Regions from separate parts of the Saccharothrix sp. NBAS 001 genome, predicted to be linked through region 3. Evidence: riboswitches for the same ligand, from Rfam matches in the RefSeq annotation. Region 3 holds a riboswitch; each other region holds the start of a gene.
The links. A riboswitch is a leader RNA that binds a small molecule or an ion and turns the genes downstream of it on or off. The one in region 3 is predicted to bind S-adenosylmethionine.
Positions count from the first base shown of each region.

Region 1: linked by a shared signal. The riboswitch ahead of thrC (threonine synthase) and the one ahead of AC0HI0_RS26020 (aminotransferase class V-fold PLP-dependent enzyme) in region 3 are both predicted to bind S-adenosylmethionine.
Region 2: linked by a shared signal. The riboswitch ahead of AC0HI0_RS38960 (methionine ABC transporter ATP-binding protein) and the one ahead of AC0HI0_RS26020 (aminotransferase class V-fold PLP-dependent enzyme) in region 3 are both predicted to bind S-adenosylmethionine.

Region 1 is NZ_CM153251.1:9,545,026-9,552,411, reverse strand. Features, by position in the region: gene AC0HI0_RS43170 (TSUP family transporter) at 1-529, opposite strand, end outside; gene rpsT (30S ribosomal protein S20) at 716-976, shown strand; gene holA (DNA polymerase III subunit delta) at 1,048-2,028, opposite strand; SAM riboswitch class I at 2,127-2,242, shown strand; gene thrC (threonine synthase) at 2,254-3,516, shown strand; gene AC0HI0_RS43150 (hypothetical protein) at 3,595-4,047, opposite strand; gene AC0HI0_RS43145 (DNA internalization-related competence protein ComEC/Rec2) at 4,145-6,442, opposite strand; gene AC0HI0_RS43140 (ComEA family DNA-binding protein) at 6,672-7,385, opposite strand.
Region 2 is NZ_CM153251.1:8,724,663-8,732,048, forward strand. Features, by position in the region: gene AC0HI0_RS38950 (transglycosylase family protein) at 1-1,437, shown strand, start outside; gene rsmA (16S rRNA (adenine(1518)-N(6)/adenine(1519)-N(6))-dimethyltransferase RsmA) at 1,447-2,322, shown strand; SAM riboswitch class I at 2,412-2,504, shown strand; gene AC0HI0_RS38960 (methionine ABC transporter ATP-binding protein) at 2,706-3,716, shown strand; gene AC0HI0_RS38965 (methionine ABC transporter permease) at 3,740-4,396, shown strand; gene AC0HI0_RS38970 (MetQ/NlpA family ABC transporter substrate-binding protein) at 4,424-5,230, shown strand; gene AC0HI0_RS38975 (DUF4184 family protein) at 5,233-5,964, opposite strand; gene AC0HI0_RS38980 (HEAT repeat domain-containing protein) at 6,536-7,060, opposite strand; gene AC0HI0_RS38985 (hypothetical protein) at 7,057-7,281, opposite strand.
Region 3 is NZ_CM153251.1:6,121,678-6,129,063, forward strand. Features, by position in the region: gene AC0HI0_RS26000 (NAD(P)-dependent alcohol dehydrogenase) at 1-66, opposite strand, end outside; gene AC0HI0_RS26005 (hypothetical protein) at 144-659, opposite strand; gene AC0HI0_RS26010 (RluA family pseudouridine synthase) at 770-1,699, opposite strand; gene lspA (signal peptidase II) at 1,696-2,292, opposite strand; gene AC0HI0_RS26020 (aminotransferase class V-fold PLP-dependent enzyme) at 2,315-3,631, opposite strand; SAM riboswitch class IV at 3,672-3,786, opposite strand; gene AC0HI0_RS26025 (potassium/proton antiporter) at 3,996-5,468, opposite strand; gene AC0HI0_RS26030 (DUF167 domain-containing protein) at 5,760-6,041, opposite strand; gene AC0HI0_RS26035 (TetR/AcrR family transcriptional regulator) at 6,034-6,585, opposite strand; gene AC0HI0_RS26040 (SRPBCC family protein) at 6,641-7,081, shown strand; gene AC0HI0_RS26045 (RNA polymerase sigma factor) at 7,152-7,386, shown strand, end outside.

The DNA.
Region 1 (7,386 bases), 3.4 Mb from region 3:
GCAGGAACACCAGGAACGCCCCGGTGCCCGGCCCGGCCAGCCCGTCGTAGAACCCGACCACCGCGCCGCCCGCCGCCATCACGCCGATCTGCGCGCCCCGCCCGAAGCGCGGCGTCTCGGCCACCCCGAGTTCCGGCTTGCGCCAGGTGTAGAGCCCGACCCCCACCAGTGCGACCAACACCACACCGTTGAGCACACCCGGTTCCAGCGCCCCCGCGAACGCCGCGCCACCCGTGGCCCCGGCGAACGCCGCCACCGCCATCGGGATCGCGGACGCCCAGTCGATGGACGTCTGCCGCGCGTACGTGCTGACCGCGGAAGCCGTGCCGACCACAGCGGCGACCTTGTTCGTGGCCAACGCGTAGAGCGGCTGCCCACCGGGCCCGACCAGCAACAACGCGGGCAGCTGGATCAGCCCTCCCCCACCCACCACCGCGTCGACCGCACCCGCGAGAGCGGCGGCCGCGCAGAGGAAGAGGAGACCGGCGAGCGACACCTGCCCGAACCCGGGCCAGTCAAGAGCGGTCATCACCCGAACAGCGTAACCGGACGGGTGTACTGTTTTTTCCGCCGAGGACCCGGGCACGCCGCTCCCAGCAGCCCTGATAGCCTCTACAGCCGTATCGCGCGGCATTCCGCAATGGAGGAAGCCCACTCCGGTGGGGCCGATCACAGCGCGATGCGACCCCAAGACCGAGGAAACGGTGGCTTTCGCGTGGCGAACATCAAGTCCCAGCTCAAGCGGATCAAGACGAACGAGAAGGCGCGCCTGCGCAACAAGGCCGTCAAGTCGTCGCTGAAGACCGCGATCCGCAAGTTCCGTGAGGCCGCCGAGGCCGGCGACAAGGACAAGGCCGTCGCCTTGGCCCGCGAGGCCTCCCGCAAGCTCGACAAGGCCGTCACCAAGGGCGTCATCCACGCCAACCAGGCCGCCAACAAGAAGTCGGCCCTGGCCCGGCGCGCCAACCAGATCTGATCACCCGGATCTGAAGCAGCCTCCCGAAGCGCCGCCCCTCCCCGGAGGGCGCGGCGTTTCGCTTTGTGCGCTCAACGCCGCCCGTGAGCCGCGACGATCTTCAGCACAGCCCGCTCCAGGGCATAGCCCGAATCGGCCGCCACGCCCTTCACGTCGGCGTTGAGGTCCGCGACCACCGACATGGCCGCCGCCAGCCCGGCACCGTCCCAGCCCCGCGCCTGCCCCTGCGCCTTCTTGATCTTCCAGGGCGGCATGCCCAGCTCACCGGCCAGCTTGAACGGGTCTCCCCGCCCCACGGCCGACACCCTCGCGATGGTCCGCACCGCGTCCGCCAGCGCGTCCGCGACCAGCACGTGCGGCACGCCGGTCAGCATCGCCCACCGCAACGCCTCCAACGCCCCGCCCCGGTCGCCCACCACGGCCTTCTCGGCCACCGCGAACCCGGTCACCTCGGCCCGCCCCCGGTGGTAGCGGTGGACGGCGTCGGCGTCGATCCTGCCGCCCGTGTCGGACACCAGCTGCGAGGCCGCCGCCGCCAGCTCCCGCAGGTCCGACCCGACCGACTCGATCAGCGCCCCGATCGCCTCCGGATCGGCCTTGCCGCCCGCCGAGCGGATCTCGTTGCGCACGAACGCCTCGCGGTCTGCGGCCTTGGTGATCTTCGGGCACTCGGTCACCGCCGCACCGGCCTTGCGCAGCGCGGCGGGCAGCTCCTTGGCCACCTTGCTGCGCCCGCCGCCGGTGTGCACGACGACCAGGGTCACCCCGTCGGCCGGCGCCTTGGCGTAGGCCATGACCGCCTCGGCGATCTCCTTGCCCGCCTCCTGGGCGGACTCCAGGGCGATCACCCGCCCCTCGGCGAACAGCGACGGGCTCACCAGTTCGGCCAGCTCAGGAGGGGTGAGATCAGTCACTCTCACCCTGGTCAGATCGGCCTGCGGGTCGGCTTCGCGGGCCACCGCCAGCGCACCGCGCACCGCCCGCTCGACCAGCAACTCTTCCTCGCCGACGACCAGGTGCACGGGGGGTTGAGAGACTGCGGACGCGCTCACGGACCCGATCCTCCCACGCCCCGGATCGCGCCCGGATGGTGGACGGATCTGGCTGAGGGCCGGGATCGTGCCGTAGGTTGGCGGCCACAACTGAATACCGCTCATCCAGAGGGGCAGAGGGATCGGCCCGAAGAAGCCCCGGCAACCCGTCGCGCAGCGTCCGCTGCGACGACCACGGTGCCAATTCCGACCCGCGACGCGGGAAAGATGAGGAGATACCTCGCGATGACTGCTGTCAGTGTGCCTTCGGCCACCACCTCCTTCGACCTCGGTCCGGCCCGCGCCCTGTCGTGCCGTGAGTGCGGCCACGAGACCCCGCTCGCGCCGGAATACGCCTGTCTCGAGTGTTTCGGGCCGCTGGAAGTCGCCTACGACTTCGGCCGCGTCCGCCGCGAGGACATCGAGGCGGGCCCCCGGTCGATCTGGCGCTACCGCGGCCTGCTCCCGGTGCCCTCCACCGTCGAGTCGCACCCCAACACCAACCCCGGCGCCACCCGCCTGGTCGAGGCCGACCGCCTCGCCAAGGCCCTGGGCGTGCGCAAGGTCTGGGTGAAGGACGACACCGGCAACCCCACCCACTCGTTCAAGGACCGCGTCGTCGGCGTCGCCCTCGCCGCCGCCCGTGAACTGGGCTTCAAGGTCCTGGCCTGCCCCTCCACCGGCAACCTGGCCAACGCCGTCGCCGCCGCCGCGGCCCGCGCCGGCTGGGAGTCGGTCGTGCTGGTGCCCTCCTCCCTGGAGCAGGCCAAGATCCTCATGACCGCCGTCTACGACGGCAACCTGATCACCGTCGACGGCAACTACGACGACGTGAACCGCCTCGCGCAGGAACTGGCCGCCGAGCACGAGGACTGGGCGTTCGTCAACGTCAACGTCCGCCCGTACTACGCCGAGGGCTCGAAGACCCTGGGCTACGAGGTGGCCGAGCAGCTCGGCTGGCGGCTGCCCGACCAGATCGTGGTGCCCATCGCCTCCGGCTCGCAGCTGACCAAGGTCGACAAGGCGTTCCGCGAGTTCGGCGAGCTGGGCCTGGTCGACGCCACCCCCTACAAGGTGTTCGGCGCCCAGGCCACCGGCTGCTCCCCGGTGTCGGCCGCGTTCAAGTCCGGCCACGACGTGGTGTCCCCGGTCCGCCCGGACACCATCGCCCGCTCGCTGGCGATCGGCGCCCCGGCGGACGGCCCGTACGTCCTGGACGCGGTCCGCCGCACCAACGGCGCCATCGAGGACGTCACCGACGAGGAAGTGATCGAGGGCATCCGCCTGCTGGCCCGCACCGAGGGCATCTTCGCCGAGACGGCCGGCGGCGTCACCGTCGCCACGGCGAAGAAGCTCGTCGAGACCGGCCGGCTGGACCCGGACGCCGAGACCGTGCTGCTGATCACCGGCGACGGCCTGAAGACCCTCGACGCCCTCGGCGACCGCGTCGGCCCCCGCGCCAACGTCCCGCCCTCGGCCGAAGCCGTGCTGAACGCGCTGAAGGACTGACCACGCCCGACCGGCTCGCGCGCCACGACCGCCCGACACGGGCCCGTGGCGCGCGGGCCGTCCGCGCCGATCCTGCGGTCACAAGACGATGTCCGGGATCCGCAGCCACCCCGTGCGCGGGAACGACGAGAGTTCGGGCAGCAGGTAGGGCCCGACCTCCTCGGTCTCGGCCCGCCACGCGGTGAGCTGTTGCGGCCACGGCGACGCCGTCTTGTGCCCGTTGTACCGGTTCGCCCGCCAGTCCTCCGGCGCGATGGCCAGGTCGTCGTCGAACAGCGCGTCGGCGATCTCCTGGTACGCCTCCTGCGGTGACGCGACGGACACGGTGCCCACGGTTTTCGTGACGGTCGCCCGCGCCACGATCGCCCGGCCGCCGATCGACACGTCCTCGCAGACGTAGAACTCGAACGACGGCCTTAATTCCGCGCTCGGCCACGGGTGCGCGGAATAGCCGGGTTGCCACAACGCCCAGCCGAGTTCGCGCGGCGACCAGCCGGTGTGCAGCCGGACCCAGGTGTTCGTGTCCTTCATGGTCGTGCTCCTCTCGATGAACCCGGTCACGCGACCGGGCAGGTTCGTTCGTCTCACGACAGCCGTGGTCCAGCTGCCGTCCCTCAGCCGCCGTGGTTCAGCCGCCGTGCTTCAGCGGGTCGCCGCACCGGACGACCTGCGGCCCCTCCGGACCGGGCACGACGGCGGTGTCGCCGTCCCGGTCGGTGCGCAGCAGCAACGCCCCACCCCGCTCCAAGGCGTCGACCAGCACCCCGCTGGGATGGCCGTACCGGTTGCCCGCCCCGACGCTGACCAGCGCGACCCGTGGCCGCACCGCCGCGAGGAACTCCGGCGACGAGTACCGCGACCCGTGGTGCGGCACCTTGAGCACGTCGGCCCGCAGGTCGACGTGCCCGCCGAGCAGCGCGGCCTGCCCGGCCAGCTCGACGTCACCGGTCAGCAGGACCCGCCCCGCCGCCGTGGTCGCCCGCACCACCACGGACGCATCGTTGACCGCCGTGTTCTCGTCCCCGCGCGGCACCGCACGCGGCCCCAGCACGTCCAGCTCAAGTCCCGGCCAGCCCAGCCGCTGCCCGACCCCGAGTTCGACCACGTCGACCCCGGCCGCGCGGGCCAGCGCAACCACCTCCCTCCACGCCCACGCCGGCTCCCGCGACGGCCCCACGGCCACCGCGCCGACACCCCGTTCCGCCAACACCGCCGCCAGCCCGCCGATGTGGTCGGCGTGCAAGTGGCTCAGCACCACCAGCGGCACCCGCCGCACGCCCAGCCGGCGCAGGCAGGCCAGCACCGCAGCCGGATCCGGCCCGGTGTCGACCAGGACCGCACGGTCGCTTTCGGCCGTGGCCAGCACGACCGCGTCGCCCTGCCCCACATCGCACGCCACCACGGCCCAGCCCGGCACCGGCCAGCGCGGCGCGACCACGCCGACCGGCACCAGCACGACGACCGCCCCGGCGACGAGCGCGACGAGCAGCACCCGCACCCGCCGCAGCCGGAACACCACGTACACCGCCAGCACGAGGCCGACCAGCAGCAGCCCTCCCGTCCAGCCCTCGGGCCACGCCACCGCCGCACCCGGCACCGCCGCCGCGTGCCGGCCGACCGTGATCAGCCACCACGCGGCCGGCCCGGCCACCTCGACCACGAACCGCGCCGTGTCGAGGTGGACCGGCGCGACCAACGCCGCCAGCACCCCGAGCACCGTCGCGGGGGCGACGACCGGGGCCACCAGGAGGTTCGCCGCGACCGCGACCAGGCTCACCTGGCCGGAGATCCCGGCGACCAGCGGCGCGGTGGCGAGGTGCGCCGCCGCCGGCACCGCCAGCGCCTCGGCCACCCCGACCGGCACGCCCCGGTCGCGCAGCCGGCCGGCCCACGCCGGTGCGAGCAGCACCAGCGCCGCCGTGGCCACGACCGACAGCCCGAACCCCGGGTCGACCGCGAGCTGCGGATCGTGCAGGACCAGCACGACCACCCCGGCCGCCAGCGCGGGCAACGCGGACCGCTCCCGCCCCAGCACCAGCGCGAGCAGCGCCACCGCGCCCATCACCGCCGCCCGCAGCACGCTCGGCTCCGGACCGGCCAGCACGACGAACCCGACCAGCGCCGCCATCCCGCCCGCCGCGCACCCTCGCGGGCCGAACCGCAGCAGCCGCAACAACAAGAGCACCGCGCCGCACAGGATCGCGAGGTTCGCCCCGCTCACCGCCAGCACGTGCGCCAGGCCCGTGGTGCGGAACTCGTCCACCACCCTGGGCGTCAGGCCCGACGTGTCGCCGACGACCAGCGCGGGCAGCAGCCCGGCGGGCTCGGGGTCGAGCGTGCGGCTCGCCTCCCGCAGGCCGGCCCGCAACGCCTCCGCCGCCCGCTGCCACACGGGTGCCGGAGTGACCTCGCGCGGCGGCCCCCGGACCCGGAGCATCGCGACGGTCAGCTCGCCGGACTTGGCCGGTGCCAACGTGCCGCGAGCCAGGACCTGCTGGCCGGGCAGGAGATCGCGCCAGGCCGGTTCGGGAGCGAGCACCACCACCCGGCCGCCGCCGTCCACCACCTCGGCCCGGACGAGAACCAGCTCGACCCCTCCGGCGCGCGCCCCGTAGCCGGCGGCCCGCAGACCACGCGGCCGGTCGGACAGTTCGAGACGCAGCGCCGTCAGGCCACCGTGACCGGCCGCTGAACGGAGCGGGTGGTGCGCCGACTCGTACAGCTGCGCACCGATCCAGCACGCCGCCACCGGCCCGACCACCGCGATCGCCACGGCGGCCGGCCGCCACCGGCGGAGGGCGACACCGCCGACCACCGCCGAGACGAGGCTGATGACAACGCCCGCCCACCACGTCCAGAGCAAGCCTGCCAAGGCCGTCGACCAGACCGTCAACGCCGCGGGCACCAGGTAGGCGCGGGAACTCACGGACCGGCACGCCGCTCAGGGCTGTGATCGACGCTCTTGGAATGGTGGTGGGTCCGACGGACGCCACGAGTGCGTGGCTGGTGTCGTGTCATGGAGTACCTCCCGTTGCGTGTCCGTTGTGGACGGATCGGTTCGTCGTGCGGTGTGGAGCGTTGGCCGGGGTGCGGTCGGAGGAACGGGTGGTCGGAACGGAGCGGAGTGGTTGGTGCGGAACGGATCGGACGTCGGGTCAGAGGCGGACCAGGTCGCCGAGTTTGGCCAGTTTGGCTTCACCTATCCCTTCGATCTCGCCAAGTTGGTCGATGGAGGTGAACGGGCCGCGTTTCAGGCGGCGGTCCACGATCCGCTGTGCTGTCACCGGTCCTACGCCGGGCAGGTCGTCCAGTTGCTCCTTCGTCGCGGTGTTGAGGCTGATCGGTTCGCGGTGGCTCTCCGGGTTCTGGGGCGGGATGCCGACGGCGATCTGCTCGCCGTCGGAGACCCGGCGGGCCAGGTTGAGGCCGCGCAGGTCGGCGTTCGGGTTGGGACCGCCGGCCTCGTGGACGGCCTCGGCGACGCGGGCGCCGCTGGTGACCGTCACCAGGCCGGGCCGGGGCACCTCGCCCACGACGTTGACGACCAGGTGTTCGGGGAGCCTGGTCACCTCCGCCGCGAGCGGCAGGGCGGGTGGTGACTCGGGCGCGGGCCGCTGCCACCACAGGCTGAGCGCGACGGCCAGCGCCACGCCGGCCAGCACGCCGCCGAACACGATCGGCCGCCGGGGTAACGCGGGACCCGGCCGCCACCGCCGCAGGAGCGCGCGCAGCCGGCCGGGCGGGCCGGTACCGCCGGACGAGGACGCGAAGACGACCAGCGGGGTGTCCTCGGCGCGGTGCCTGCCCTGGTTCCGGGCGATCAGGGCGTCGAGCCGGGTTGCCGTGGTATCCGGTTTTTCATCGAACATG
Region 2 (7,386 bases), 2.6 Mb from region 3:
TCGTTCAACGAGGACACCGACTGGTTTACTCCCGTGCGGCCTGACCAGGCACCGCCCACCAGTGTGGACGTCCTGGAAAGACCCGAGCCCGGTTGGTCCGACTGGGACACCACGGTCTTCAGCATCACGCCGGACGACGTGCTGGAGGTCCTCGGACCCGACGCCGACGACCTGCTGGCCAGTGCCAACGTCGACGTCGACGAGCTGATCAAGCTCATCAACGCCGAGACCACGCTCCTGCCGCCGATCATCATCCCGGACGAGGTCTCCCAGGACCGGGTCGCCGGAGCACTCGCTGCCGAGCAGCCGAGCGCCCCGCCCGTCGCCCTGGTCGAAGCCGCCGGGAAGTGGAAGCGCCGCTTCCTCAAGGCCGCGGTCGCCAGCGTGCTGGTGACCATCGCCGGCGGCGGCGCGACCGCCATCGCGATGGACAAGTCCATCACCGTCGACATCGACGGCGAAGCCACCACCGTGCGCACCTACGAGTCCACCGTGGGCGAGATCCTCGCCGACGAGGGCATCGCGGTCGGCGAGCACGACGCGCTCAGCCCGTCCCCCCAGGCGAAGGTCGGCGACGGCGGCAAGATCTCGCTCGACCGGGGCCGGCTGGTCAAGATGACCGTCGACGGCGAGCAGCGCGAGGGCTGGGTCCGCTCGGTCACCGTGGACGAGGCGCTCGACCAGCTCAAGGTGAACGACGACGGCGCGTGGCTCTCCGCCGACCGGGGCATGGCCGTCCCGCTCGGCGGGATGTCGCTGGAGGTCAAGAGCCTCAAGACCATCACGCTCTACGACGGCGGCAACGAGCCGAAGCAGCTGCGCACGACCGCGCTGACCGTCGACGAGCTGATGAAGGCCGAGAAGATCTCGCTCGGCCCGGAGGACAAGCTCGAATCCGCCGGGGACCTGCGCATCACCAACGGCGCCGAGGTCCACATCAGCCGCACCGGCGTGTCCGTGATCAACGCGACGGAGGCGATCGAGCCGCCCGTCGAGGAGGTCAAGGACGACTCGATGATGAAGGGCTCCAAGGAGACCGTCGAGGCGGGCGAGGCCGGCGAGCAGATCGTCACCTACCGGGTGACCATCAAGAACGGCAAGGAGACCGGGCGCGAGAAGCTGGGCGCCAAGGTCACCAAGGAGCCCAAGGCCAAGAAGGTCAAGGTCGGCACGAAGCTCCCGCCCGACGGCGAGGTGTGGGACCGGCTCGTGCAGTGCGAGGCGACCGGCAACTGGGCCATCAACACCGGCAACGGCTACTACGGCGGCCTCCAGTTCGACAAGGGCACCTGGGACTCCAACGGCGGCGGCCAGTACGCCGCGTACCCGCACCAGGCCACCCGCGAGCAGCAGATCGCCATCGCCACCAAGGTGCGCGACGCGCGCGGCGGCTACTCGGCGTGGCCTGCCTGCCGGGCGAAGCTGGGCCTGCCGTAGGTTTTGCGCGTGACCGAAGCTGCTTCTTCAACCGGGCCGGGGAGTTCGCTCCTCGGCCCGGCTGACGTTCGTCGGCTCGCCGCCGAGCTGGACATCCGCCCCACCAAGAAGCTCGGCCAGAACTTCGTGCACGACCCGAACACCGTCCGCAAGATCGTCGCGGCGGCGGAGCTGTCCCCGGACGACGTGGTCCTGGAGGTCGGGCCCGGCCTGGGCTCGCTGACGCTGGCGCTGCTGCCGTCCTGCGCCGCGACGGTCGCCGTGGAGATCGACCCCGTGCTGGCCGCCAGGCTGCCGCTGACGGTCGCCGAGCGCGCCCCGGGCCTGGCCGACCGGCTGACCGTGATCGAGGCCGACGCGATGCGCGTCACGGCCGACCGGTTCCCGACGCCGCCGACCGCGCTGGTGGCCAACCTCCCGTACAACGTGGCCGTGCCGGTGGTGCTGCACCTGCTGGCCGAACTGCCGTCGCTGCGCACCGGGCTGGTGATGGTGCAGTCCGAAGTGGCCGATCGGATGGCGGCCGGGCCGGGCAGCAAGGTCTACGGGGTGCCGAGCGTGAAGCTCGCCTGGTACACCGACGCCCGGCGGGCCGGGCCGGTGTCGCGCTCGGTGTTCTGGCCGGTGCCGAACGTGGACTCCGCGCTCGTCGCGTTCACCCGCCACCCGCCGCTGTCCACTGTGGACCAGAAGGTGCTGTTCTCGTTGGTGGACGCGGCCTTCGCCCAGCGCCGCAAGATGCTCCGGGGGGCGCTCGCGGGGTGGGCCGGCTCCGCCGCCGCGGCCGAGCGGCTGTTGCTGCAGGCAGGCGTCGACCCGGGCGTCCGGGGGGAGCAATTGGGCGTCGGAGACTTCGTCCGGATAGCCGAGGTTTCCTCACCGTAATAGCCGATGATCTTTCGGCCATAAGTGTGATTTGACGAACGATCCTCATGCGGGCTTGCGTTCAAGGCTCCGCGTCAGGTGTACTCGTGCTGCCATCCCGAGCGGCTGAGAGACCTGGCTCTACGACGCCGCAGCAACCACCTCCCCACGGAGGCAGGTGCTTCAGCCAGGATCGATGGAGGATCACGTGCCCAGGATGCTGCTCACGCGCCGGCGAGTCGTCGACCACGGCCGCCGCACGGTTTCAGGCTGTCGCAGCTAACTTCCGCCCTAGGCGCATTTTCGAGTCCTCGTCGTCCCCTCTCGGGACACCCTTCTTGAGCTGGCCTTCGGACGCGCACGCCACGAGCGTGCGTTGCCGCGTGCAGTCGTGGAGCGAAATCGTGATCACTGTTGAGAACCTCACCAAGACCTTTCCCGGAAGTACCGGTCAGGTTCGCGCGCTGGACGGCGTGAACCTGGACGTGGCCGCCGGCACCGTCCTGGGCGTCGTCGGCCCCAGCGGGGCGGGCAAGTCCACGCTGGCCCGGTGCGTGGCGCTGCTGGAGCGCCCCGACAGCGGCGCGATCCGCGTCGACGGCACCGACCTGGTGTCCCTCGGCGGCCCGGCGCTGCGCGCCGCCCGTCGGCAGATCGGCGTTGTGCCGCAAGGGGATTCGCTGCTGCGCCAGCGGACCGCCGCGGGCAACGTGGCGCTCCCGCTGGAGTCGGCCGGCGTGCCCGGCCCGCAGCGGCGCACCCGCGTCGCCGAGCTGCTCGACCTGGTCGGCCTGACCGACAAGGCGGGCTCCTACCCCGACCAGCTCTCCGGCGGCCAGCGCCAGCGCATCGCCGTGGCGCGCGCCCTGGCGGCCAGCCCGTCGGTGCTGCTGGCCGACGAGCCGACCTCCGCGCTCGACCCCGACACCACCGGCTCGGTGCTGACCGTGCTGGACCGCGCGCGGGCCGAACTCGGCGTCACCGTGCTCGTGGTCACCCACGACATGGGCGTGGTCCGCAAGATCTGCGACGACGTCGCGGTGCTGGAGGACGGCCGCGTGGTCGAGCACGGCAAGGTGCTGGACCTGGTCGCGGACGCGGGCTCGCGCACGGCCGCCTCGCTGCTGCCCGCCGTGGACCAGAACCCGGCCGCCGAGGGCGCGTACGACCGCGTCGCGGACGTGGTGCTGGTCGGGTTCGCCGCGGTCGGCGCGCTGCTGCCCGAGGCGACCAGCCGGTTCGGCGTGGACCTCAACCTGCTCGGCGGCGGTCTGACGCGGCTCGGCGAGACCCCGGTGGCGCGCTTCCGCGTCGGTCTCAACGGCGAGCGCGCGGACTCGGCGCTGGAGTGGATCTCGGAAGCGGGTGGCGCGGTGCGCCGGACACTGGCAGGGCCCCAGGGAGTAGCTGCGTGAGGTCGGCAACACCCTGGTCCACCGTGTTCGACGACGTGCTGGTCGCGACCGGCCAGACGGTCTACATGGTGGGCGTCTCCACCCTGATCGCTGTTCTGCTCGGCATTCCGCTCGGCGTCTGGTTGCAGCTCACCGCTCCCGGTGGGCTGCGCCCCAGGCCCGTGGTGCACAAACTGCTCGGTTTCGTGGTCGACCTCGGTCGGTCCATGCCCTTCCTGGTCCTGCTGATCGTGCTGATGTCGTTCACCCGGTTGATCCTCGGCGGCACGATCGGGCCGACGGCGGCCATCGTGCCGCTGGCGGTCGGCGCGATCCCGTTCGTCGGGCGGCTGGTCCAGAACGTCCTGTCCGAAGTGCACGTCTCGGTGATCGAGGCCGCGGTGACCACCGGGGCCTCCACCGGCCGGATCGTGCGCAGCGTGCTGCTGCGCGAATCGCTGCCCGCCCTGGTCAACGCGATCGGCGTGACCGCCATCGCCCTGCTCGGCTACTCCGCCATGGCCGGTGTGGTGGGCGGCGGCGGGCTCGGCGACCTCGCGGTGCGCGAGGGCTACCAGCGGTTCAACGACCGCTACCTGTGGGCGACGGTCGTGGTGCTCGCGATCGTGGCCACCCTGATCCAGTTCATCGGCAACCGCGTGGCCCGGGGCGTCGACCGCCGCCGGCACGCCTCCGTCTGAAGCCTTCTCCGTAGTTAAGGAATTGAAATGCGCATTCGTGCTGCCCTCGTCGCCGTGCTGCTGACCGCGGTGGGCTGCGGAAGCGGCCAGACCGGTGCCGCTTCCGACCCCGAAGCGGCCCTGAAGGTCGGCGTCAGCCCCGTCCCGCACGCCCAGGTGCTCAAGTACGTGGCGGAGAACCTGGCCAAGGACAAGGGCCTCAAGATCGAGGTCGTCGAGTTCACCGACTACGTCCAGCCGAACACCGCGCTGGTGGACGGCTCGCTCGACGCGAACTACTTCCAGACCATCCCGTACCTGGAGACGTTCAAGGCGGAGAGCGGCGCGAAGCTGGAGTGGATCGGGCCGGTGCACGTCGAGCCGCTCGGCGTGTACTCCAAGAAGCACAAGAAGCTCACCGACCTGCCCGCGGGCGGGAAGGTCGCGGTGGCCAACGACGCCACCAACGAGGCCCGCGGCCTGCGGTTGCTCGCGGAGAACGGGCTGATCAAGATCAAGGCCGGCGCGGAGAAGACCCCGTCCATCCGGGACATCGCGGAGAACCCTAAGAACCTGGAGTTCGTCGCGCTGGAGGCGGCCCAGCTGCCCCGCTCGCTGGAGGACACCGACGCCTCCGTGGTGAACGGCAACTACGCGATCGACGCCGGGCTCAAGCCGTCCTCGGACGCGCTGGTGCTGGAGAAGGCCGAGGGCAACCCGAACGCCAACGGCCTGGTCACCCGCGCCGAGCTGAAGGACGACAAGCGGATCAAGGACCTGCTGGCGCTGCTGCAGTCGCAGCAGGTCAAGGACTACATCAAGACGACCTTCTCGGGGTCCGTGCTGGCCGTGTGAGGCTAGTTGTCGACCGTGGCGCGCTCTCCCCGGAGGGCGCGCCACGCGCCGTAGAGGGCCAGTGCGGTCAGCGCCCCGGTGACCACCGTGATCGAGCCGCTGACCAGCAGGTCCGTCCCGTTGTCGCCGGTGGTGGTGAACGCCGCGAACACGGCGGTGAACGCGGCCAGCGCGGCGAGGACCACGCCCGGACGGGCCGGGGGCGCGAACCGGGCCGGGACCGGCCGGCGGGGCATCCGGGACAGCTCCCGGGCGCACCACGCGGCCACCACGAGCGCGCCCAGTACCGTGCTCGCCCACTGGGCCAGCGCGAAGCCGGGCATCCCCAGGACGTCGGTTCCGAGGGCGGGGAACAGCCGCACGCCCCAGCCGTCGTGGTGGGTGAAGGCGTCCCAGACGAAGTGCGTCACGCAGCCGACCAGCGCCGACACGGCGGCGGCGACCCCGAGGCGCGGGGCGGGCAGGTGCGCGACCCGGGACCGGATCGCGGCCGGGGCCAGCGCGAGGGCCGGTCCGAGCAGCAGGGCGCGGTAGAGCAGCAGCGCGACCAGGGCGATCGGCACGTCCACCACGACCAGCCCCCACCAGGTGTGGGTGTACTCGCCGCCGCCGGGGTGGAGCAGCACGAAGTAGGGCAGGTCCGGTGCCATCGAGCCCGCGACCAGCGCCGAGGTCACCAGCGGGCGGCGGGTCAGCGGGAGGACCGCGGCGATGTGCGAGGCGGTGAACGGCATACCGGCATTCGACCACCCCGGGCGCGCGGCCGACCGGCGCGGGCACCGACCCGGCACGGGACCTCCACGCCTCCTCCACGATCCGCCTCCCGCAGCCCTCACCCGCCTCACCGCCGCCCGCTCTGCCCAGCCCGCTCTGCCCAGCCTTCTCCACCCGGCTTGTGGGCCTGCCCCGATCGCTTCGAGCACCGGCACGAACTGCGGGCTGTCGCCCCGCTGCCCTGCGGTGAGCAGCAGCGACCGGGGCCGCCGTCCCTGTTCACAGGCCAGGTGCGGCCTGCTGGTCCACCTGTGGGGAGCGGCCCGGCCTGATGATTGCCGGGCTCGGTTCCGCCGTGGTCGGGTGGCTCGGCCTGGGAGCTGCGTTGTTCCGTGTGCCGGCGGCGTGCCGATGAGCACGCGTGATCGTGGAGTCCACTGACACGTCTCACCTGATCAGCCCGACGGACAGCAGGCTGCCGCAAGGCCCGAGCGTCGTGCATGGACGCGCTGTTCTTGTTCCTCGGCACGCCGGGCGCGATCCCCGGTTTCACGCGTTGAGCCCACAACCGCAATGTCCGGCCGGGCCGGTTCAACAGCTATCGAGGTGGACCAGCGCCGTCGCGACCTCCCGCACCACTTCCGGCGCGCCGGCCCGGTCCCGCAACGCGAGCAGCGCCGGGCGGGCCCGTTCGTCTTCGGTCTCACCCAGCGCGCACGCCAGCCACACCGCGTCGGAGACGGTCAACGGCTCGTCCACCAGCCCGACCAACGCCGGCAGGGCGGCCGGGCCGAAGCCGCCCAGCGCCATGATGGCCACCGTCCGGGCAGCCGGGACCTCCAGCAGCTCGGCCAGCCGCGCCACTGCGGCGGCCACGTCCCGTTGCCCGAGTTCGGTCAGCAGCCGGCTCAGCTCGTAGTGGACGGCGTCCGGGTCCAGCCGCGCCAGTTCCGGCCAGGAGCGGCACGCGATGTCCGCGAGGTGCCCGAACGCCGACCAGTCCGCCTCGGACAGCCACGTGAGCCGGATGTCGTCCATGTCCTCCGGCGTGCGGAACGGCCCGAGCGGGCCGGACAGGTCCGCGACCACGGCGAGCACCTCGTCCCGCCCGGTCATGCGGGCCACTCCGCCCGGGCCGCGCCCCACCGGCCCGGCGGCCGGTTCCGCGCGGGCAGCACGCCGTCGTAGCCGATCGGGGACGGCGCGTGCCGGAGCGAGCCGTATGGCGAGTCGGTTGCGGTGAGTCCCCGGACCAGGTCGAACCCGACTTCGGCGGGCGACCGGCCGCCGATCGCCGCCCACGCCGACGCCGTCCCGACGTCCTCCCGCTGCGTCACGTGCCCCCTCATCCGGTCCGCCGAACGCCCCCGACGCGGCGCGCGACCGGCGTCATTATCCGGGGAGCCAGGCGAGGCACCCCGCCCGTGCGAAGTCCTCGCGCA
Region 3 (7,386 bases):
CGGGTCGACCTCCAGGACCTTCAGGACGTCCGGTGGGCCGTACGCGGCATAGCGGATAGCTCTCATGGGCGTTCAGCGTGGCCCGCCCGGAGGGCGTCCGCCAAGGTCCGAACGGGCAGTGATGCACGCCCGCCCGGACCGCGTCATCCGTTGCGGTTGAACAACTTCCCGAGGAATGAGCGCTTTGTCGGGTTGTCCTCCGGCTCGGGCCGCGCACCCGGTTGCCCGGCCGCCGGCCCACCGGGGCGCACCGCCGGTCGCGGCGGTGGCGACGGGGCCGGCGCGGCCTCGGGCAGGTCGCCGCCGATCACCGCCGGCGCGACGCTCCAGCCGTCCGGGTCGACCGCGGCGGGGGTGAACCGGCCGCCGTACACCGTCTCGTCCTCGGCGACCGGCGTCCGCCCGTACGCGACGGTCTGGTCGACGCGCGCGTCGAACGGCTGGTGCGCGACCGTCTCGTCCTCGGGTCGGGCGGCCACCGGGCGGACCCGGTGCTGCGCGGGCGGCGGGGCCTGCCGGGCGCGGTGCTGCGCCTCGGCGGCGGCCCACGCGTCGGGCGCGGGTGCGACCGGCGCGGCCTGGTGCCGGCCCCCGGCGCCGCCGGCGACCGGGATGCCTTGCGGTGGCGTGCGATCCGGGTCGTCGTAGTGCGTTGACACCACACGTACCTCCCCATACGAGCGGGCCTTCGCCGCAACGTTACGCGAACGCGACCTTCGAACGGGAGGGATTGTCCGTTGCCAGACCCGACCGGAGCGCGCGGGCGGCCTCAGCCCTCCGCGCGCAGCAGCTCCAGCGCGTCGGACAGGTCGGCCGGGTACTCGCTGGTGAACTCCACCCACTGGCCGTCGGCCGGGTGGTGGAAGCCCAGGGTGCGCGCGTGCAGCCACTGCCTGGTCACGCCCAGCCGCTTGGCCAGCACCGGGTCCGCGCCGTAGGTGAGGTCGCCGACGCACGGGTGCCGCAGCGCCGAGAAGTGCACCCGGATCTGGTGGGTGCGCCCGGTCTCCAGGTGCACGTCGAGCAGCGACGCCGCCCGGAACGCCTCGACCACCTCGTAGTGGGTGATGCTCGGCTTGCCGTTGGCCATCACCGCGAACTTGTAGTCGTGCTTGGGGTGCCGGTCGATCGGCGCGTCGATGGTGCCCTTGATCGGGTCCGGGTGGCCCTGCACCAGCGCGTGGTACAGCTTGTCGACCGTGCGCTCCTTGAACGCCTGCTTGAGCACCGAGTAGGCGTGCTCGCTCTTGGCGACCACCATCACGCCGGTCGTGCCGACGTCCAGCCGGTGCACGACGCCCTGCCGCTCGGCCGCGCCGGACGTGGCGATCCGCACCCCGGCAGCTGCCAGCCCGCCGACCACGGTCGGCCCGGTCCAGCCGGGGCTCGGGTGCACCGCCACGCCGACCGGCTTGTCCACCACGATGATGTCGTCGTCCTCGTGCAGGACCTCCAGGCCCTCCACGGCGATCGCCTGCACCTGCACCGGGCGTTCCGGCTCGGGCAGGGTCACCTCCAGCCACGACCCGGCCACCAGCCGGTCGGACTTGCCGGCGGGCTGCCCGTCCAGCACCACGTCACCGGCTTCGGTGAGGCCCGCGACGACCGTGCGGGACAGGCCGAGCAGCTTGGCCAGGCCCGCGTCGACGCGCATCCCGTCCAGCCCGTCGGGGACGGGCAGCGTGCGGTAGTCGCTCATGCGTTCTTCACCGGCTTCACGTGGCGGGTTCCGTCGTAGTCGCGCTGCATCGCGGCCATGATCACGATGATCGCGCCGCCCACGCAGATGCCGGAGTCGGCAATGTTGAACACCGGGAAGAACGTGCCGTAGGGCTCGATCAGCGAGATGAAGTCCACCACGTGCCCGCGCAGCGGCCCCGGCGACCGGAAGATCCGGTCCACCAGGTTGCCCGTCGCGCCGCCCAGCACCAGGCCCAGGCCGATCGCCCAGCCGACCGACCGCAGCTTGCGGGCGATCCACAGGATGAACCCGACCACGCCGAGCGCGATCAGCGCGAGGATCACCGTCCAGCCCTCGGCCATGCCGAACGCCGCGCCCGAGTTGCGCAGGAACGACAGGTAGACCAGGCTGCCGAACAGCTCGACCGGCTCCCGACCCTCCAGCTCCGCGACCGCGATCACCTTGGTCGCGATGTCCAGCGCCAGCACCACCGGCGCGATCGCCGCGAGCAGCGCCACCCGGCTCTTGGGCGGCGGCGCGGCGGTGCTGCCGGGTTCCGGATCGGCCGGGTCGGCCCCGTGCTCCGGATCGGTGTTGGGATCGGTGCTCACCGGGCCATTGTCCAGCATCCGTTCAGCGCAGGAACGGCGGGAGCGCCCGCTCGTCGTTCTCCGGCACCCACCGGCCGTCGACGATCCGGTACGGCCACCGCGAGCCCTCGACCACGAGCGACCGCAGCGCCGCCACGAACCGGTCCACGTGCTCGGCGGTGCTGCCCAGGCCCAGCGACGCGCGCAGCGCCCGGTTGCCGTCGGTCAGCCGGTGCACGGCGACGTGCGCGCAGAACGCGCCGTCGCGCACGCCGATGCCGTGCTCGGCGGACAGCGCGGCGGCCAGGAAGCCGACGTCCTGCCCGGCCACCACGAAGCTCACCACGCCCACCCGGTCCCGGTCGGACCCGAAGATCGACAGCTCGTGCGCACCGGGCACGGTCGCCAGGCCCGCGCGCAACCGGGCCAGCAGCTCCCGCTCGTGCGCGGTGGTCTGCTCCCAGTGCCGGCCCAGCACGTCGCAGGCCACCGCGAGGGCGTGCACGCCCACCACGTTCGGCGAGCCGGCCTCGTGCCGCTCCGGCACCGCCGACCAGGCCACGCCCAGCCGGTCGCCGTGGTCGGTGACCCGCGCGGTCGCGCCGCCGCCGACCAGGTAGGGCTCGGCGGCCTGGAGCCAGTCGGCCCGGCCGACCAGCACGCCGGTGCCGAACGGGGCGTAGATCTTGTGGCCGGACAGGACCGCGTAGTCCACGTCCAGCTCCCGCAGGTCCACGGGCCGGTGCGGGGCGAGCTGGGCGGCGTCGAGCGCGATCCGCGCGCCGTGCCGGCGGGCCACGGCGGCCAGTTCGGCCACCGGCCACACCTCGCCGGTGACGTTGGACGCGCCGGTCACCACGACCAGGCGCGGGCCCTCGGGGGTGGCGCGCAGCGCGCGGTCCAGCTCCAGCACGGCCCCGGCGGGCGTGGCCGGGGTGGTCAGGCGGTGCACGTTCGGGCCGCGCCACGGCAGCAGCGCCGCGTGGTGGTCGGTGTCGAACAGCACCACGGACGTGTGCCGGGGCAGGCTGCGAGCCAGCAGGTTGAGCGAGTCGGTGGTGTTGCGGGTGAACACGACGGTGTCGCTGGGACGCGCGCCGAGGAAGCGCCGGACCGAGTCGCGGGCCTGCTCGTAGACGCGGGTGGACACCTGGGAGGCGAAGCCCGCGCCCCGGTGCACGCTGGCGTACCAGGGCAGCAGCTCGTCCACGGCGTCGCGGACCTGCTCCAGGCAGGGCGCGCTGGCGGCGTGGTCGAGATTGGCGTACTCGACGCGCTCGCCGGTGACCAGCGGGACGCGCAACGCGGCTCCGACGACGCGGGGCAGGGCGGCGATGGAACCGGGAACTGCGACGGTCATGACAACCTCCGACGGGTCCGGCGGACTCCGTGGCATGGGAGGCCCGCGCTTGCCCGACGCCCTACGCGCCAGGCCAGGTCCTCATCGGGGGCACCCCACCGCGGTAGGAGGGTTGCCGGCCAGCTAGCCCGAGCTTCGCGCTGGCACTCATGACCTCGTGACCGAAGTTAGCCCACGACCCGGCACCCAGTCGAGGCCCGTTCACATCCTGGGAGGTCGACCCGCCCACCCGCCCGCCGTGCGGGAACCCCCAGCACCCGCAGGTCACGCGGACGATCACGGTGCGCCCGGCCGGGCCGCCGCGCACCCCCGACCGCGAGCGGGATCACACGGCGGACCCGCCCCCGATCGCGGCGCGGCGGGGTCACGGCAGGCCGGCGTCGCCCTTCCAGCGGGCGAAGCGGCCGGCCCGGTCGACGGCCCGGATGCGGTGTTCGGTGGCCGTGCGGGCGGCGTCCGTGCAGACCACCAGCAGCTGGTCGTGCTCCTGGAGGCGGGTGGTGGGCTGCGGGGTGAAGCCGTCGTCGCCGCGCACCACCAGGCTGACCGTCGCGCCCGGCGGCAGCCGCAGTTCGCTGAGGTAGACGCCGTGCAGCTTGGAGCCGCCCTGGATGCGCACCTGGAGCAGCTCCGCGCCCAGCTCGTCCAGCGCCGACGAGTCGACCTGGATCTCCTGCGCCTCGCCGGACTTCACCAGCCCGAGCCACTTGGCCATCCACGGCAGCGTCGAGCCCTGCACCACGGTCAGCACGATGACCAGCACGAACACCACGTCGACCAGGTGCCGCGCGCCCTCGAACCCCTGGATCAGCGGGATCAGGGCGAACACGATGGGCACCGCGCCGCGCAGCCCGGACCACGAGATGAACACCTGTTCCCGCCACGGCACCTTGAACGGCAGCGCCGCGCACAGCACCGACACCGGTCGGGCCAGCAGCACCAGCACCCCGCCCGCGACCAGCGCCGGGATCAGCGACTCGAACAGGCGGCCGGGCGACGCGTAGAGGCCGAGCAGCACGAACAACCCGATCTGCGCGATCCAGCCCAGCCCCTCGGCGAACGACAGCGTGTCCGACCGGTGCGGCAGGCGGGCGTTGCCCAGCACGAGCGCCGCCGTGTAGACCGCGAGGAACCCGGACGCGTGCGCCAGGTCGCCGGCCGTGTACGCGAGCAGGCACACGGCGACCGTCGCCAACGGGTACAGGCCGGTCGACGGGAGTGCGGCACGCCGAAGCGCGAACCCGCCCAGCCAGCCCAGCGCCACGCCGATCGCGCCGCCCGCGAGCAGTTCGTAGACCATCAGCACGGGCGCGGTCCACGTCACCGGGTCGGGTGACGCGAGCAGCACCACGGCGATGTACACCGGGGCGTCGTTGAGCCCGGACTCCAGTTCCAGCGCGCCGATCAGCCGCTTGCCCACCCCCACCCCGCGCAGCACGCTGAACACCGCCGCCGCGTCCGTGGACGACAGCACCGCGCCCCACAGCAGGGCGGTCCGCCAGTCCAGGCCGAGCAGGTAGTGCAGGCCGACACCGGTGAGCCCGACGCTGACCGCCACGGACACTGTGGACAGTGCGATACCCAGTCCCAGCGCGGGTTTCACCGCGGTCCAGCGGGTGGTGAGCCCGCCCTCGGCGAGGATCAGCACCAGCGCCACGGTGCCCAGCGAGCGCGTCATGTCGGCGTCCTCGAACTGGATCCCCAGCACGGATTCGCCGAGCAGCACGCCGATGCCCAGGTACAGCAGGAGCGAGGGCAGACCGAGCTTGATCGACACCCGCACCGCGATGACGGAGAGCAGCAAGACCGCGGCGCCGATGCCGAGGAAGGCCGTCACACCACCCACTCGACCTCCAGTTGTTCACCCGGTAGTGGTCATTCTCCCCCGGTGACACCGATTTGGACGAATCCGGCAATCACCACCGGGCCACCGCCGGCCCCGGTCGGCCCCGGTCACGCGGGGTCGGCGCGGTGCGGCGCGGAACCACCGGCTCCGCCTCCCACGGGGAAACCGTACGGGCACAACGCGTCTTCGCCGGTCGAGTGGGCACGCCGGGCGGATCACCGTCCACAGCGGACAGCGCGGCCCCCTCCGCGCGGACGTCCCGGTGGGTGGACACGCGCGGCGCTAGCCGTCGAGGAGCCGTGCCAGGCGCTCCTCCGCGTCGGCGGGGGCGGGGTCGAGTTCGACCACCTTGTCCCGCCCGCGCTCGCCCCGCACGATCCGCACGTCCTGCCGCCGCACGCCGAACGCGCGGGCCACCGCCTTGCGCACGGCCTCGTTCGCCTTGCCCTCCACGGCGGGCGCGGCGACGGCGACGACCAGGTCCGCCCCGTTCCACCGGCCGCCCACGGCGTCGCGCTTCGCGCCCGGCTTGACCCGCACGCCCAGCCGGAACGGCTCAGCCACGGGCGGTCACCGCGGTCAGGGTGTCCTCCAGCAGCGCCCGGCGGCCGCCCACCACGTGCGGCGCGGCCGACATCAGCTGGGCCTGGCCGAGGTAGACCGAGTAGGCGAGCACGGCCCGGCGGCGCGCGTCCCCGGCCGGGAACCCGAGGGCCTCGAACAGCTCGACCAGGTAGCCGACCCGGCGGTCGGTGACGCGGCGCAGCACGGGCGCGACCGCCGGGTCGTCCTTGGCCGCGAGCATGGCCAGTTCGACCGCGCTGGACCGGGGGTCCTCCAGAACCATCCCGAACAGCCGGCGCAACCGGCCCTGCGGCGTGGTCTCGGTCTCGACGAGGGCGATCACCGCCTCGGTGTGCTCCCGCTCCCACCGTTCGAGGGTGGCCTTGAGCAGGGCTTCGCGGTTGGGGAAGTGCCAGTAGGCGCTGCCCTTGGTCGCGCCGAGCCGGGCCGCGAGCGGTTCCACGGCCACCGCCGCCACCCCGCCCTCGGCCAGCGCCCACAGCGCCACCTCGGTCCAGTCGTCCTTGGTCCGGCGTGCTTTCACAAAACCGTACGCTACCGTATGGTGGGCTTCCATACGGAACCGTATGGGGGTTTTCATGATCAAGAACGTGCATCAGCGCCAGGTACCGGGCGACGGCTGGGTGGACCGCGCGGTGGAGCTGTGGCCGAGGAAGTGGCCGAAGCTGGTCCTCGACCGGCCGCTGGGGGTCGGGGCGGAGGGCGGGCACGGGTTCGTGCGCTACCGCTGCACCGCCTACGAACCCGGCAAACGAGTGGAGTTCACGTTCGCGCCGGGCTTCGGCGTGGTCGGCACGCACGTGTTCGAGGCCGTCCCCGGCGGCGTCCGGCACACCCTCACCGGTCGCCCGAACGGGTGGATGTTGCTGGGTTGGCCGCTCGCCGTGCGCTGGCTGCACGACGCCCTGATGGAGGACATGTTCGACAACTTCAGCATCGCCGCAGGTCAGGACATCACACCCGCGCGCTGGTCGTGGTGGGTGCGGGTGCTGCGGGCCGTGGCGCGCCGACTGGACTGAACCGCCGGCATCCACAACCCTCCACCACGTCCGTCTACCGGGTACCGGACGCCGACCAGAGGGAGGGTTCGTGACACCGGGAGACCCCGATGCCCACGCGGCCACCTTCGGCGACTTCTACCACCGGGAGCGCACCCGCCTCTTCCGGTTCGCCGCCGTCATGTCCCCGCACCTGGACCACGAGTCCGCGGTGCAGGAGGCGTTCGTCCGCGCCTGGCGCCACTGGCCCTCGATCCACCCGGACGCCCGCCGGGCGTGGCTGGTCAAGACGATCCGCAACCTGCTGGTCGACCAGGCCCGCCGGC